DNA from 2 places in the Vagococcus intermedius genome. Region 1 is predicted to be linked to the other one. Evidence: predicted binding sites of a transcription regulator. Region 1 holds the regulator's gene; the other holds the start of a gene.
The links. The regulator HrcA, encoded in region 1, represses chaperone genes, less so after heat shock. The targets are predictions, from matches to a motif close to TTAGCACTCNNNNNNNNNGAGTGCTAA.
Positions count from the first base shown of each region.

Region 2: the regulator HrcA is predicted to act here: its motif matches at 5,051-5,077, upstream of groES (co-chaperone GroES).

Region 1 is NZ_CP110232.1:1,518,970-1,527,104, reverse strand. It holds gene rbfA (30S ribosome-binding factor RbfA) at 1-273, shown strand, start outside; gene truB (tRNA pseudouridine(55) synthase TruB) at 426-1,340, shown strand; gene ribF (riboflavin biosynthesis protein RibF) at 1,371-2,321, shown strand; gene hemW (radical SAM family heme chaperone HemW) at 2,457-3,620, shown strand; gene OL234_RS07105 (YfcC family protein) at 3,657-5,186, opposite strand; gene hrcA (heat-inducible transcriptional repressor HrcA) at 5,438-6,484, shown strand; gene grpE (nucleotide exchange factor GrpE) at 6,507-7,088, shown strand; gene dnaK (molecular chaperone DnaK) at 7,146-8,135, shown strand, end outside.
Region 2 is NZ_CP110232.1:433,600-441,734, reverse strand. It holds gene OL234_RS01940 (YeiH family protein) at 1-449, opposite strand, end outside; gene OL234_RS01935 (LysR family transcriptional regulator) at 564-1,460, shown strand; gene OL234_RS01930 (amino acid permease) at 1,507-2,886, opposite strand; gene groL (chaperonin GroEL) at 3,044-4,678, opposite strand; gene groES (co-chaperone GroES) at 4,728-5,012, opposite strand; gene OL234_RS01915 (CPBP family intramembrane glutamic endopeptidase) at 5,209-5,856, shown strand; gene OL234_RS01910 (redox-sensing transcriptional repressor Rex) at 5,889-6,530, opposite strand; gene OL234_RS01905 (ABC-F family ATP-binding cassette domain-containing protein) at 6,791-8,135, shown strand, end outside.

The DNA.
Region 1 (8,135 bases):
GACCCTCGTGTTGAAGGCGTAACTATTACAGATGTTCGTGTGACTGCTGATTTACAGCAAGCTACGATTTTCTATAGTATCTTATCAGATAAAGCATCTGATATGAAAAAAGCACAAACTGGGCTAGAAAAAGCCTCAGGATTGATTCGTAAAGAATTAGGTGAACGCCTAAGAATTTATAAAACGCCAGAATTGATGTTTGAGCGTGATGAATCAGTTGCTTACGGAAGCAGAATTGATGAATTGATTAGAAATTTAAATAAAAATGACTAAAGTCATTTAACTAAAAATCACTCCCTTAGAATTAACTTTAAGGGAGTGATTTTTTGATTAATTATTATAAAAATTTATAGCAGATTGTCGGTAAAAAAGAGTGCTATATGCTATAATAAACAGGTTATTAGATAAAAAGGCGAGGTCGAAAAATGGACGGAATTTTACCTTTATGGAAAGAGCGCGGCATGACAAGTCATGATTGTGTCTTTAAACTAAGAAAAATATTAAAAACAAAAAAAGTGGGTCATGGTGGAACCTTAGACCCTGATGTAGATGGTGTTTTACCGATTTGTATCGGTAAAGGAACTAAAGTGATCGAATATTTACAAGATAGTGGCAAGATATATGTTGGAGAAATTACATTGGGTTACACGACGACAACGGAAGATGTTAGTGGTGATATTGTTGAGAAGACGCCAGTTTTAGAAATGTTAGAAACAACGTTAATTGATGAAACCATGAATCAAATGGTTGGAACAATTACTCAAATTCCTCCAATGTATTCAGCGGTTAAAGTCAATGGTAAACGATTGTACGAGTATGCTCGAGAAGGATTGGAAGTTGAAAGACCGGAAAGAAAAGCAGTGATTGATTATTTTAAACGGACATCAGAGCCAGTGTACAATGTTGAAAAACAAACGTTATCATGGCGATTTGAAGTTGGATGTGGTAAAGGTACTTATGTTAGAACACTAGCTGTTGATACAGGTGCTAAATTGGGGTACGCAGCTCATATGTCGGACCTGACACGTGTCTCTAGTGGTGGATTTTCAGCGGGACAGTGTTTAACTCTAACCCAAGTGTCTGAAAAAATGGCAGGTGAAGAGTTTGATTTCTTGCAGCCAATCGAGCAAGCTATGTCGCTATTTCAACGTTTGGATTTAACAGATTTAGAGTACCAATCAGTTAAAGATGGCGGATTTTTAAAGGTAAATGATTACTGCACATTAAATCCTTCAGAATTAATTGCCGTTTATCATAACCAGTTATTAGTAAGTATCTACGGACAACATCCAACTAAACTAGAATTTTTCAAACCAATTAAAGTCTTACGTAATAATTAGTCAGAAATGATAAGTAAAGGAAGTTAGCAAATGGAAGTTATTGAGATACATCATCCGTATAATGAACAACAAATTCCAGAAGAAGAAGTCGTACTTGTCTTAGGTTTTTTTGATGGTGTTCATTGTGGGCATCAAGAAGTAATCAGACAAGGACAAGAAGAAGCTAAAGCCAAAGGTCTAAAATTAGCAGTGATGACTTTTAATCAACACCCTTCAATTGTTTTTCAAAAAATAAATCCTGCTACAATGAAATATTTAACAACTATCGAACAAAAAGCAGAGCATATGAAACGTTTAGGTGTAGATTATTTATATGTGGTCGAATTCACCTCAGCTTTTGCAGGCTTATCGCCTCAAACTTTTGTTAATCAGTATATGATAGGGTTGCATGCACGTGTTGTTGTAGCAGGTTTTGATTATACTTATGGGCCAAGAGATATCGCTACAATGAATAATTTACCTAATTACGTTAAAGGACGTTTGGAGATTGTAACAGTTCCGAAACAAGTTGACTCTGAGCAGAAAATCAGTTCGACTGCTATTCGTGAACAAATGCAAGTTGGTAATATGGAGCAAGTTACACGCTTCTTAGGCTATCCTTATGAAATAGAAGGGACAGTTGTCCATGGTGATGCTAGGGGACGTACTTTGGGATTTCCTACAGCTAATATTAAAGTATCTTCAATGTCGCGTTTGCCTCGTAAAGGGGTTTATGCGGTTACTATTCAAGTGGCAGGAAAATGGTATTGTGGGATGGCGCAAATCGGTCGTAATATAACTTTTGAACCTGGACGTGATATTACAGTTGAAGTTAATATTTTAGATTTTAACCAAGATATTTATGGAGAACAAGTCCGGGTTGCTTGGCATCATTATTTACGTGATGAAGTGAAATTTAGTGGCGTTGAAGGGTTAATTTCACAACTTAAACAAGACCAAGTTGAGACTGAAAATTATTTTTCTAATTGGTCAAATAACTGATATTAGTAAATAAAAAACTTAGTAAAACTATCACTAGCTAAATTTGTGTAGCTTATGATAGTTTTATTTTATGAATAATAATTAAACGAAAGACTATTTTGCATAGTTTAAGAAAAGTATGGAGGTCAGAAAAAGATGACATTAAGCGAGAAAAATCAAGAGATCATACGAACATCTGCATATATCCATATCCCATTTTGTGAACATATTTGTTACTATTGTGATTTTAATAAAGTTTTTTTAGAAGGGCAGCCGGTGGATGAATATATTCAAGCCTTAATCAAAGAAATTCGTTTGAAAAAAGTTAAGTACCCTTCGGATGAAGCTGAAACAATTTATATTGGAGGAGGGACACCGACTTCCTTATCAGCTAAACAATTAGATGTACTATTAGCAGGAATTAGACAAGAGCTGCCTTTCGATGATCGTAATGAGTTTACTGTAGAAGCTAATCCAGGTGATTTAACGGCTGAAAAATTAGCTGTTTTAAAAAATTACGGGGTCAATCGTTTATCGATGGGGGTTCAATCTTTTGATGACCGTTTATTAAAAAAAATTGGTCGAAAACATTCAGCTCAAGATGTTTTTGACACTATGAAAGTTATTGATCAAGCAGGTTTTGATAATGTTAGTATTGATTTGATTTATGCACTACCAGGTCAAACAATTGAAAATTTTGAAGATACGTTACAAAAAGCTTTGGCTTTAGATTTACCCCACTATTCTTTATACTCGTTAATTTTAGAAAATAAAACAATGTTTAATAATTGGGCGCGTCAAGGTCGATTAAATCTGCCAACAGAAGATGTTGAAGGGGATATGTTTGATTTAGCAGCCGTCTATATGGAAAGAGCGGGCCGAATGAAATATGAAATTAGTAATTTTTCACTTCCAGGTCACGAAAGTCAACATAATTTAATCTATTGGGATAATAAACATTACTATGGATTTGGAGCTGGGGCTAGTGGTTACGTTGGAAATATAAGGTATCGGAATCATGGACCTATTCAACATTATTTACAACCGTTAAAGGAAAATAAATTACCCGTTATTGAAGTAGAAGAATTAACGCTCAAACAAAAAATGGAAGAAGAGATGTTTTTGGGCTTACGAAAAGTTGAGGGAGTATCTTATCGGAAATTCACTGAAAAATATGGTTGTGACTTGGAAGATATTTATGGCGAGGTTATCGGAAGACTAGTTGAGTCAGACTTGCTTAAAGAGTTAGATGGCTATATTAAATTGACCGACCGTGGTTTGATATTAGGAAATGAAGTGTTTCAACAATTTATAGATTAAAAAAAGTCTGACAACTGTCAGACTTTTTTATTTTAGTTAAATATAAACACCAACGCCAAGTAAAACAATGGCTAATAGACCAATGGCAATCATTAATGGTGTAACAAATTTTAGCCACTTATCAAATGAAATATTGACCATCGCAAGTGAAGCTAAAACTAAACCAGTTGGGGTGATAAATGAAATGATACCTTGTCCCCAGTTGTAAGCATCCACAATCAATGAGCGATCTAAACCAACGACATCGGCAAGCGGTGCCATAACTGGCATTGATAATACGGCTAAACCTGATGATGATGGGATGAAGAAACCTAGTAAGATAAAGACAAAGAACATTACAGTTGTAAAGACAACCCCACTCATATGTGACACACCTGTACTTAACCATTGCATCAACGTATCGCTAATTTTAGCATCTTCCATGATAATCGTTACGCCACGTGCCAAGGCACAGACTAAAGCAACCCCAAGTAAATCAGCTGCTCCGGCAATAAATTCAGATACGAACGTTTTTTCACCTAATCCGCTAATGAAGGCCATGACAAAGGTAACACCTAAGAATAAGGCAGAAATTTCATCAAATGACCAACCATAATCTTTTACGCCAAAGACCATGATAATAAATGAACCAGCAAAAATTGAAAGTAGAATTTTTTTACGACTATCAAAAGTAGGAGCCTCAGCATCAGGATCTTGTGTTAAGAATTGAGCTTCTAATTCTGATTTTTGATCAAAGATAAGTGATTGACTAGCATCTTTTCTCACTTTTTCGGCATAACGTATTGTGTAAACGATACACATAATAGTTCCGACCACTAGCATGACCAAGCGAAGTCCCATACCATCTGTAAAGTTAATTCCAGCAGTATTTGAAGCGATAACTACTGAAAAAGGATTGACTGTTGAGGCCATTGAACCAATTGAACTTCCAAGATAAATTGTAGCAATCGCAACTAAGGCATCATATCCTGCTGCCATAAAAATGGGAACTAAAATAGGATAGAAAGCGACGGTTTCTTCTGCTAAACCAAAAGTTGTACCACCAATGGCAATTAAAGTAGAGATAATAATAATTAACCATTTTTCTTTACCATCTAATTTTTTAGATAGGGCATTCATTCCTGCAGTAAAGGCTCCTGTCTTATTAATCACACCAATGATTCCGCCTAAAATTAAAATAAATGTAACAATGCCAATGGAATCAGCTAAACCTTGAATCGGTGCGTGTAGAAAATTTTTGATGGCTCCAAATAATCCAGGACGTTTTTCGTCTAATTCTTGATAACTACCTGGGATAGCGACGGGTTTTGAAATCGAACCGTCTTCAAATTTTGCCAAATCAATTTTAATATCATGCTCATCTAAAATTGATTGGTTAGCCTTGATGGGGGCTTGTTCTTTACCGTTTACATCAGTAATAATGAATGCTTTTGACTCAGACTGATACTGAATGGTTTCAAACTTACCGGCAGGGATAAAATAAGTCAGGGCCATTACAAGTAGTAAGACGATTAAGATAACCGTATAGGCTGAGGGGAAACTAAATTTCTTTTTTTCTTTTACCATGTTAACAACTCCTTTAGTTTTTTTGTATCATGTTTATTATAGTAAGTTTTTTGTAATAGGACAATGGCTTCAGTTAAGAAACTACGATAAATAAAAAATTGAAAAAGGCGTTTTTTTAAGCTTTTAGCACTCTTGATGGCCGAGTGCTAAAAAAATAGAGGTTATCTATTGACAAAAAAGATGGCTCTTGGTATATTAATAATGTGATTAGCACTTAGAATGATTGAGTGCTAAAAAAAGAGGTGAGTAGGATGCTGACAGAGAGACAATTAAATATTTTGTATCTGATTATTCAGACCTACACATCAACTGGTGTGCCGGTCGGTTCTAAAACACTGATGAAAGAAGGTATTAAAGCTAGCTCAGCTACTATCAGAAATGATATGAGTGTATTAGAGGAGTTTGGCTTAATTGAGAAAAATCATTCATCATCAGGCCGTGTCCCATCAGTCAAAGGCTATCGTTTTTATGTTGATTATTTACTAAAGCCGTCAACCGTTAGTCAGGGTGAATTATCAGTGATCAAACAGTCCTTTGGCCAAGAGTTTCAAGCTATTGATGACATCATAGAACAGTCAGCTAAGATTTTATCTGAACTGACGAGTTATACGGCATTTTCATTAGGTCCAGAGGTCAAAGAGCGACGCTTGACAGGTTTTCGCATGGTACCGTTGAACAATCAACAATTAATGGCAATTATTGTCACCGATAAAGGCAATGTTGAAAGCCAGGTATTTACCATTCCTCAAGGTGTTTCCAGTGAAGATATTGAAAAAATGATTAAAATTATCAATGACAAATTAGTTGGTGAACCGCTGTTGACGGTCTATCATAAATTAAGAACAGAAATCCCAATGATTTTACAAAAATATTTCCAAACACCAACAGGGATGATGTCCTTGTTTGATAATATTTTGGGACAAGCTTTTGAAGAGCGAGTGTTTGTAGGCGGTAAAATGAATTTATTGGATTTTGACATTTTAACAGATGTTTCAGAATTTAAATCAATGTATTCATTGATGAATAATCAAGAACAAGTAGCGAGTCTAATTGTTCCACCGACAGATCAAATCGCGATTCGAATTGGTAATGAATTAGAAAATGAGTTATTAGAAAAAATGAGTTTAATCACGGCTTCTTATGAAGTACCGGGGCATGGTAAAGGGACAATTGCTTTATTAGGACCAACTAGTATGTCGTATTCTAAGATGTTTGGTTTAGTTGATGCTTTTAGAAATGAGCTCTCCCATGAGTTGACAGATTACTATCGCTCGTTAGATTCATCATCAATAATGTAGGATCAGAAAGGAAGTATCAAAAGTGACAGAAAACAAAGAAGAATTAAACAAGCAAGAGACAACTGAAGAGGTTGATGAAGAGACAAAAGCTAAGATTGATGAAATTTTAGGTGAAACAGAGGCAGATTTATCATCAGAAGAAGTGCCTGAAAAAACTAAAGAAGAATTGTTACAAGAACAACTTTCAGAAATGGAAGATAAATTTTTACGTGCACAAGCAGAAATTGCTAATATGCGTAATCGTAATATTAAAGATCGTGAAGCGGCAGCTAAATACCGTTCACAAGATTTAGGAAAAGAATTATTACCAGCTATTGATAACTTAGAACGAGCTCTTGCAATTGAAGTAACGGATGAGCAAGGAGAAAGTTTGAAAAAAGGGATTGAGATGGTTATGGAAAGTGTGTTACATGCCATGAAATCAGCTGGAATTGAAGAAATCTCAGCAATGGGTGAGATTTTTGATCCTAATTTACATCAAGCAGTTCAAACGGCTCCTGTCGAAGGAAATCAAAAATCAGATGAGATTATTAATGTCTTACAAAAAGGCTATATCTTACATGATCGAGTTTTAAGACCGAGCATGGTGATTGTTGCTCAATAAGAATAGCTGTATCATATAACTAATAAAAAAAATCAATTACTAAAGGAGAAATTAATTATGACTAAAATTATCGGAATTGACTTAGGAACAACTAACTCAGCAGTTGCAGTTTTAGAAGGTGGAGAAGCTAAAATTATCCCAAACCCAGAAGGTAACCGTACAACACCATCAGTAGTTTCATTTAAAAATGGGGAAATTCAAGTAGGGGAAGTCGCAAAACGTCAAGCTGTAACAAACCCTAATACAATTGCTTCAATCAAACGTTACATGGGTGAAGCTGGTTACAACGTTGAAGTTGAAGGTAAATCATATACACCACAAGAAATTTCAGCGATGGTTTTACAATACTTAAAAGGTTTTGCAGAAGATTATTTAGGCGAGCCCGTTACAAAAGCAGTTGTAACAGTTCCGGCTTACTTTAATGATGCACAACGTCAAGCAACAAAAGATGCGGGTAAAATTGCTGGTTTAGAAGTAGAACGTATTGTTAACGAACCAACTGCAGCAGCGCTTGCTTATGGTTTAGACAAAACAGATAAAGAAGAAAAAGTCTTAGTATTTGACTTAGGTGGCGGTACATTTGACGTATCTATCTTAGAATTAGGCGATGGTGTCTTTGATGTATTATCAACAGCTGGAGATAACCACTTAGGTGGAGATGACTTTGATGATAAAATTATGGACTACTTAGTTGCTGAGTTCAAAAAAGAAAATGGCATTGATTTGTCACAAGATAAAATGGCCGTACAACGCTTGAAAGATGCTGCTGAAAAAGCTAAAAAAGATTTATCAGGTGTTTCAAGCACACAAATTAGCTTACCATTTATTACAGCGGGAGAAGCAGGTCCTCTTCACTTAGAATTAAACTTAACTCGTGCTAAATTTGATGAATTAACATCAGACTTAGTCGAAAGAACTAAAATTCCAGTTCGTCAAGCACTTAAAGATGCCGGATTATCACAATCAGATATTGATGAAGTGATTTTAGTTGGTGGTTCAACACGTATTCCAGCAGTTGTTGAAGCGGTTCAACGTGAAACTGGTAAA
Region 2 (8,135 bases), 1.1 Mb from region 1:
ATGCCTTTATCTTTGTCATCTGCCTCAACAACAGGGCTAATTGTTCCAATCGCCGAAGAACCACAAACGGCATTCCCTGCTGACATTAGTAAGGAAAATTTCTTAGAAAAACCTAACCAACTTCCTAGATGATAGGCTAAGACAACTGTACCAATCATCTGTAATATAATAAAGCCTAGCCCTTGCCAGCCTACCGCCAATACGTCTTTCATATTTAAGGTTAGTCCTGTTAAGGCGATTGAAATTTCTAACAACCGACTTTCTGAAAAACGCACCCCCTTAGACAAATGTGACTGATTTAAAATGGTGTTCCCACAAATAATTCCTAACAAAATCGCAAATAACGAGGCCCCAACTTGTGGAAAAAAATTGCCTATTGCTTGCGAGATAAGACCAAGACTTAGACATGCTATAAATCCAGTACTAATTTCTTTCACTTTTAAACCCATTAACAACACTCCTACTCTCTCTATTTCATAAAATAAGCATACCACGTCAGTTTTATAAAATTAAATTATATATTATAATATAACTATCACATAAACTTATAAAGGAGTCTCAGTATGCTAGATTATCACTACCAAACATTTTTAACGCTTTGTCATGAGAAGAATTATACTCTGACTGCCGAGAAATTATTCATCACTCAACCAGCTGTCACACAACATATCAAATGGCTTGAGGCTTATTATCAAACCAAATTAGTTAGCTATCGGAAAAGACAATTTAGTTTAACCCCCAAAGGTGAAGAACTTTACAATTATTTAACCCAACTACAAGCACAAATCAATAAAATAGAAACGACTATGAAAGCTGCTCCTAAAGAACTTCAGGTACTCAATTTTGCTGTCACCTTATCCATTAGTGATTACTATTTGACTACTATTATGCCTAAATTAGCAAAAAAGTTCCCTGACTCACACCTAAATTGTCTTGTTGAAAATACTGACAGTATCTTAACAAAACTCAAAACAGGAAAGCTTGATTTTGCCTTAATTGAAGGAAACTTCCCCAAAGAGTACTACTCTTCTCACATTTTATCCACAGAAGCATTTATTGGGGTCTTATCTCAGCAAAATTCTTTAGCCTCTAAACAAAAACTTGATTTAAATGACTTAAAAAATGAAACACTAATTATTAGAGAAAAAGGGTCTGGATCCCGCCATATTTTAGATAATTTGCTGATAGAGCAAAATTTAACTATTAATGATTTTAAAAGAAAAATCGAAATTGGTAGTCTTGATAGCATGACTAGTTTAGTTAAAGAAAATGAAGGGATTGCATTTCTATATCAAACAGTTGTGGCAAATGACCTAGCCAAAAAAACGTTAAAAAAAATAAGCATTCCTCACTTAGAAACACACCATCAGTTTAATTTTATTTATTTAAAAGATAGTCTTTTTTCAGAGAAATGGCAACGTATCTATCATTTATTATTACCTATCTTTACATCTAATTAGCCAAAATAGCCACCTTAAAAGGTGGCTATTTTGGCTTAATGATATTTCATCTTTTTTTACTAATAATCTCATAGCTAACGAGTGTTACACTCACAAAAGTAAGCCCGACACCAATTGAAATTCTTGTTTCTGGATTAAAAAACATGCAAATTAAAATAAAAAACAGACTAAGTAAGGCAAAGTAATTACTAAAAGGATACAAGGGTAACTTGAAGGGATGGTTGCGCCACTCTTTCTCGTGAGCTTGCCTAAATTTCAATTGGCTAAATAAAATGATAAACCATGGAATCATACCCGGCAAAACACTTGAACCAAAAACAATTACAAATAAATTACTTTCTTTACCTAAATAATCAGCAGTAAAATGATTAAGAATAAACCCAACTAATATTCCTAGCCCCATCGTAATAACTGGCATATAAGGGACTTTATAGCGTGATAACTTTGTCATGAATTTAGGTAAATCGCCTTGTAAGCCTAGTGTATATAACATTCTACTTGCACTGAAGATACCCGAATTACAACCTGACAATGCTGCTGTTAAGACAACAAAGTTTATAATACCAGCGGCAACAGTAATTCCAAACTTAGCAAAAGTTGCCACAAAGGGTGAGCCGATTTCACCAATTTGATTCCAAGGATAGATCGTCACAATCACAAATATTGCCCCAATGTAAAAAATTAAAATACGTGACACAATAGAACGAATTGCTTTTACAATATTTTTTTGGGGGTCTTCTGCCTCACCAGCGGTAATTCCAATCAATTCAATCCCTTGATAGGCTGCAATTACAATTGATAAAGAAAAAACAAACCCTTTAATTCCCCCTGTAAAAAATCCTCCATGTTGCCATAAATTACCAAGACCTAAGGGGATGCCATGATTTCCGACACCTAAAAAAATCATCAAAAAACCTAGCATAATCATCACAATAATGGTCACAACTTTGATCAAGGCAAACCACATTTCAATTTCACCATAAACTTTTACCGAAATAAGATTGGCCAAACACAATATTCCAATGATAATAATTCCTATTAACCAATTAGGAAAATCTGGCCACCAAAAAGCCAAGTAAGCTTCTACCGCAATAACTTCGCTAATACCTACTAAAAAATATTCAAAAACGGTGCTCCATGCTGCTAAATATCCCCATCTAGGATGTAGATAGGTTGTTGCCAAATTTGCAAATGAGCCTGTTGTTGGACTAATATAAAGCATTTCCCCTAATGCCCTCATCACAATATACAAAATTAACCCTGAAAAAGCGTAAGCTAATAAAACAGATGGTCCTGTCCATTTGATTGTCGCAGATGACCCCATAAATAATCCGACACCGATTGTTCCCCCCAGAGCAATCATCTGCATGTGCCGTGATTTTAATGCCCCATTTAACTGTACTGTTTCTTCTTTACTTTCTAACATCCCCATCAAAACCTTTCCTTACAAATATAACTCATTATATTTTAATCTTTTTATAATGTAAAACACATATTAGGGAGGGTTTTTAGACTTTATCACTAAAAAAAAGAACTCTCCAATTAGAGAGTTCTTTTTTAGAATAAAGCATGATGTTAAAACTCTACATCATACCGCCCATCATTGATGGGTCCATACCGCCACCTGGCATTGGTGGCATTGGTGATTTTCCTGGTTTTTCAGCAATTACAGCTTCTGTTGTTAAGATAAGTGATGCAACACTTGCTGCATTTTGTAAAGCAGAACGCGTCACTTTAGTTGGATCAACAATACCAGCCTCAATCATATCTACCCATTCATCTGTTGCCGCATTAAAACCAATTCCTAATTCAGCTTGTTTTAACTTATCAGCCACGACAGAGCCTTCAAGACCTGCATTGTTAGCAATTTGACGAACTGGTTCTTCTAAGGCACGTAGTACGATATTAATACCTGTCTGTTCATCTCCTGTTGCTTCTAAGGCAGCTACTTTGTGAGAAACATTTACTAGAGCTGTTCCCCCACCCGAAACAATACCTTCTTCAACAGCAGCACGAGTTGCATTCAACGCATCTTCAATACGAAGTTTTAATTCTTTTAACTCTGTTTCAGTTGCTGCTCCGACTTTAACTACTGCCACACCACCTGATAATTTAGCTAGGCGCTCTTGTAATTTTTCACGGTCAAATTCTGAAGTTGTTTCAGTAATTTGTGAGCGAATGAAATTAACACGATCTTCAATTTTAGCTTTATTGCCAGCACCTTCAACAATCGTTGTGCTATCTTTTGTTACCACAACATTACGGGCTGTTCCTAATGACTCTAACGTTGTTTCTTTTAGATCCAAACCTAAATCATCCGTAATTAATGTTCCACCAGTTAATGTAGCAATGTCTTCTAACATAGCTTTACGACGGTCACCAAAACCTGGGGCTTTGACTGCTGCCACATTAAATGTTCCACGAATTTTATTTAAAACAAGTGTTGGTAATGCTTCACCATCAATGTCATCAGCAATGATTAATAACGGTTTACCTTGTTGTAAGATTTGTTCTAATAAAGGCACAATCTCTTGAATATTTGAGATTTTTTTATCTGTGATTAAGATATATGGATTGTCTAGTACAGCTTCCATTTTATCCGTATCGGTTACCATATATTGTGATAAGTAACCACGATCAAATTGCATACCTTCCACGACATCTAATTCTGTTTCAATCCCTTTAGACTCTTCAATCGTAATGACACCATCATTTCCAACACGATCCATCGCATTTGAAATTAATTCACCAATTTTATTTGAGCCTGAAGAAACAGCAGCTACTTGAGCAATTGATTCTTTTGAATCTACTTTTTTAGAAATTGCGTGTAATTCTTCCACAGCAGTACGTGTTGCTGTTTCAATCCCACGACGGATCCCAATTGGGTTAGCACCAGCTGTAACATTTTTAAGTCCTTCACGCACAATCGCTTGAGTTAAAACGGTCGCAGTCGTTGTACCGTCTCCAGCGATATCGTTCGTTTTAGAAGCTACTTCTGAAACTAATTTAGCTCCCATATTTTCAAAATGGTTATCTAATTCAACTTCTTTCGCAATTGTTACCCCATCATTAGTAATAAGTGGTGAGCCAAATGCTTTTTCTAATACAACATTACGCCCCTTAGGTCCTAACGTTACTTTTACAACATCTGCTAATGTATCAACACCCTGAACCATTGCTGCACGTGCATCTACTGAAAATTTAATATCTTTTGCCATTTTACGTCACCTCATAATTATTTTTTATTTATGTTTTATAAGTTATCGTTTATTGCACAATCGCAATAATGTCTTTTTCGTGTACAATTAAGTAGTCTTTGCCTTCGTGTTTTACTTCTGAACCGGCATATTTTTCAAAAAGAACTTTGTCTCCAGCTTTAACTGATAATGGAAGTTTTGTACCATCGTTAGACATATAACCGTCTCCAATTGCTACAACATTCCCTGTTTGCGGTTTTTCTTTAGCAGCTGAAGTTAACACTAACCCGCCAGCAGTCACTTCTTCCTCTTGGACTACTTCAATTACAACACGATCATTTAATGGTTTTAACACTATAAATCCCTCCATCTATTGAAATTTTTGATTATGAATTAGCACTTGTTACAACCGAGTGCTAACTCACTTATTCATCATACTCATAAATGAATTATTTGGCAAGTCATATGGTGTTTTTTTTTTGAAAAATAACCTGCTTTTCTTACTTTATGCTATACTAATGAAATAATTATCAATAATAAAGGAGTTTACTATGAGTCTTACAAAATATACAATTGCTACACTATGTGGCTACACCCTAATCTTTTTTAGTCCCATCATCGCAATTCCCTTAAATTTAACCGCTCAACAATCTATTACTTTAACAGCTGGGAGTTATTTTTTAGGCGCTGGGCTTTTATTATTCTTTAATAATCGTTTAAAAGAAGTTCCCCCAATTGAAAAAAAATCGGGAAATTTCCCGATTTCTAAAGTTATACTGTGGGGATTATTAGGAATTCCCTTAGCCTTTTTTGCTCAAACCTTTGCCAATCTTTTAGAACAACTACTTTTTCATACGGTACCCGAATCAGAAAATACTCAGAATATCGTAGAATTAATAAAAACCGCGCCAATTTTTATGATAGCAGTAAGTATTGCTGGGCCTATTATGGAAGAATTTGTTTTTCGTAAAGCCATTACTGGCTTTTTAAGTAAGTACATTTCTAGTCTACTTGCTGGCATAACTAGCTCTTTTTTATTTGCCTTAGCTCACGCTGACGGACATATACTTGTGTACTTTGCAATGGGGATGACCTTCTATTATCTTTACCAAAAAACTGGAAGTATTTGGACTTCTATCGTGACACATTGTTGTATGAATGGTCTTGTGATGTTGTTACAATTAAGTATCTTGCAATAAAAAGAAACCTAGACACTTGTCTAGGTTTCTTTTTATTCTTCTGATTCTGTGTAGTGATTTAAGAAGTAAATTAATGTTTGTAACTCATTTGTTAAATCAACACTTTGAACTTGAACATGCTTAGGCGTTGTTAGACGAACTGGTGTAAAGTTCATAATGCCTTTGATTCCAGCATTGATTAACAAGTTAGCTGTATCTTGTGCTTCAGAAGCTGGAATAGCCAAAATAGCAATTTCAATTTGTTGTAATTTAATTTGTGATTCCATATCACTCATTGGATAGACTGGAATCCCATCAACAATCCGTCCTACTAGGTCTTCTCTTACGTCAAAAGCCGCACTAATACGAATATTATTGTTTTGATGGAAGCCGTACTTTAATAAGGCATTCCCTAAATTACCTACCCCAATTAACGCAACATTTGTTAAGCGATCTTCACTTAATGTTTTAGAGAAAAATTCTAATAAACTCTCGACATCATACCCATAACCGCGTTTTCCTAACTCTCCAAAATAAGAAAAATCACGACGAATAGTCGCACTGTCTACCTTAACGGCATCACTCAATTCAGTTGATGACACTTTTGTTTTACCAGAATCCAATAAAACCTTAAGATAACGGTAATACAAAGGTAGTCTTTTAGCTGTGGCTTTTGGTATTGCTTGATTTTTCATACTATATCCTCCTTTAAAAATATCTGTTCTCGACTGATTGCTCTATTTCAATGCTTGTCTACTTTTAAACAAGCTTATATCTAGTATCAAATCTCGATAGCTTAATAAATACATTACTATAATACCAGTATACCTCGTTAAAATGCAATTTTCCTGTTTCGTTTTGTGAAATATCTCCTATAAAAATGGCAACTTTCTTTTCTCAATAATAGCAAGTGTGATAGACTATTAACATACTACTTATTTTAGAAGGAGACACTATGATTTTACTACAAGCCAATCAAGTAGCTCGACATTTTGGTGCCGAAGTTTTATTTGATCATATCCAATTAGAAATACAAGATCGCAGCCGCATCGCCTTAGTCGGTCGAAATGGTGCCGGAAAATCGACACTCTTAAAAATCATTGCCGGTATTGATGAACCAGATGAGGGAACTATCTCTAAAACTAAAGCCTTAACCATTGGCTACTTAGACCAACACACCGGTCTAAGCAGTGACAAAACTATCTGGGAAGAAATGTTAACAGCTTATGACCAATTACGCGCCTTAGAGACACGCTTGCGACAATTAGAATATAAAATTGGACAACCTGAGTTACTAGCCGATGAAGAAGCCTATGCTCGGCTTTTGAAAGAATACGATCAGTTACAACATAATTTCAATGAGCAGAATGGTTACGGTTATGAATCAGAAATCAAGGCCGTTTTAAATGGTTTTCGTTTTGACCAAACTTTTTATGACCGCCCTATTTCAAGTTTGTCTGGTGGTCAAAAAACACGTCTAGCTTTAGCCAAACTCCTATTAGAACGCCCTGATTTGTTGATTCTAGATGAACCAACTAACCACCTTGATATTGAAACGTTATCATGGCTAGAAAACTACTTGCAAAACTATCGTGGGGCACTGTTACTGGTTTCACATGATCGTTACTTTTTGGATAAGATTGTTACCGAAGTCTATGACTTAAGCCGACATAAAATGACCCATTATAAAGGAAACTATAGTAAATTTCTCGAATTAAAAGCTGAAAAACTCGCTTCTGACTGGAAAGCCTTTGAAAAACAACAAACAGAAATCAACAAACTCGAAGAATTTGTTGCTAAAAATATTGTACGGGCAAGTACCACTAAACGTGCCCAAAGTAGACGAAAACAATTAGATAAGATGGAACGTTTGGATCGCCCTGTCGGAGATGAAAAATCAGCTCGTTTTTTATTTGATATTGAAAAACAATCAGGTAATATTGTCTTACAGACTGAGGACTCTGCAATTGGTTATGATGAGACCATCTTATGTGAGCCAATCAACTTAGATATTAGAAAACAAGAAGCGATTGCCTTAGTGGGTCCTAACGGGATTGGAAAGTCAACGCTCTTAAAATCAATTATTGGGCAATTACCTTTTATTAAAGGTAACACTCATTTAGGTACTAATGTCACTATCGGCTACTACGATCAAGAGCAGGCTGATTTACGCTCCCATAAAACAGTCTTAAATGAACTTTGGGACGAACACTCCACAGTTCCAGAAAAAGACATTCGTTCTGTTTTAGGGAGCTTCCTTTTCTCTGGAGAAGATGTTGAAAAAACTGTTCCTTTACTAA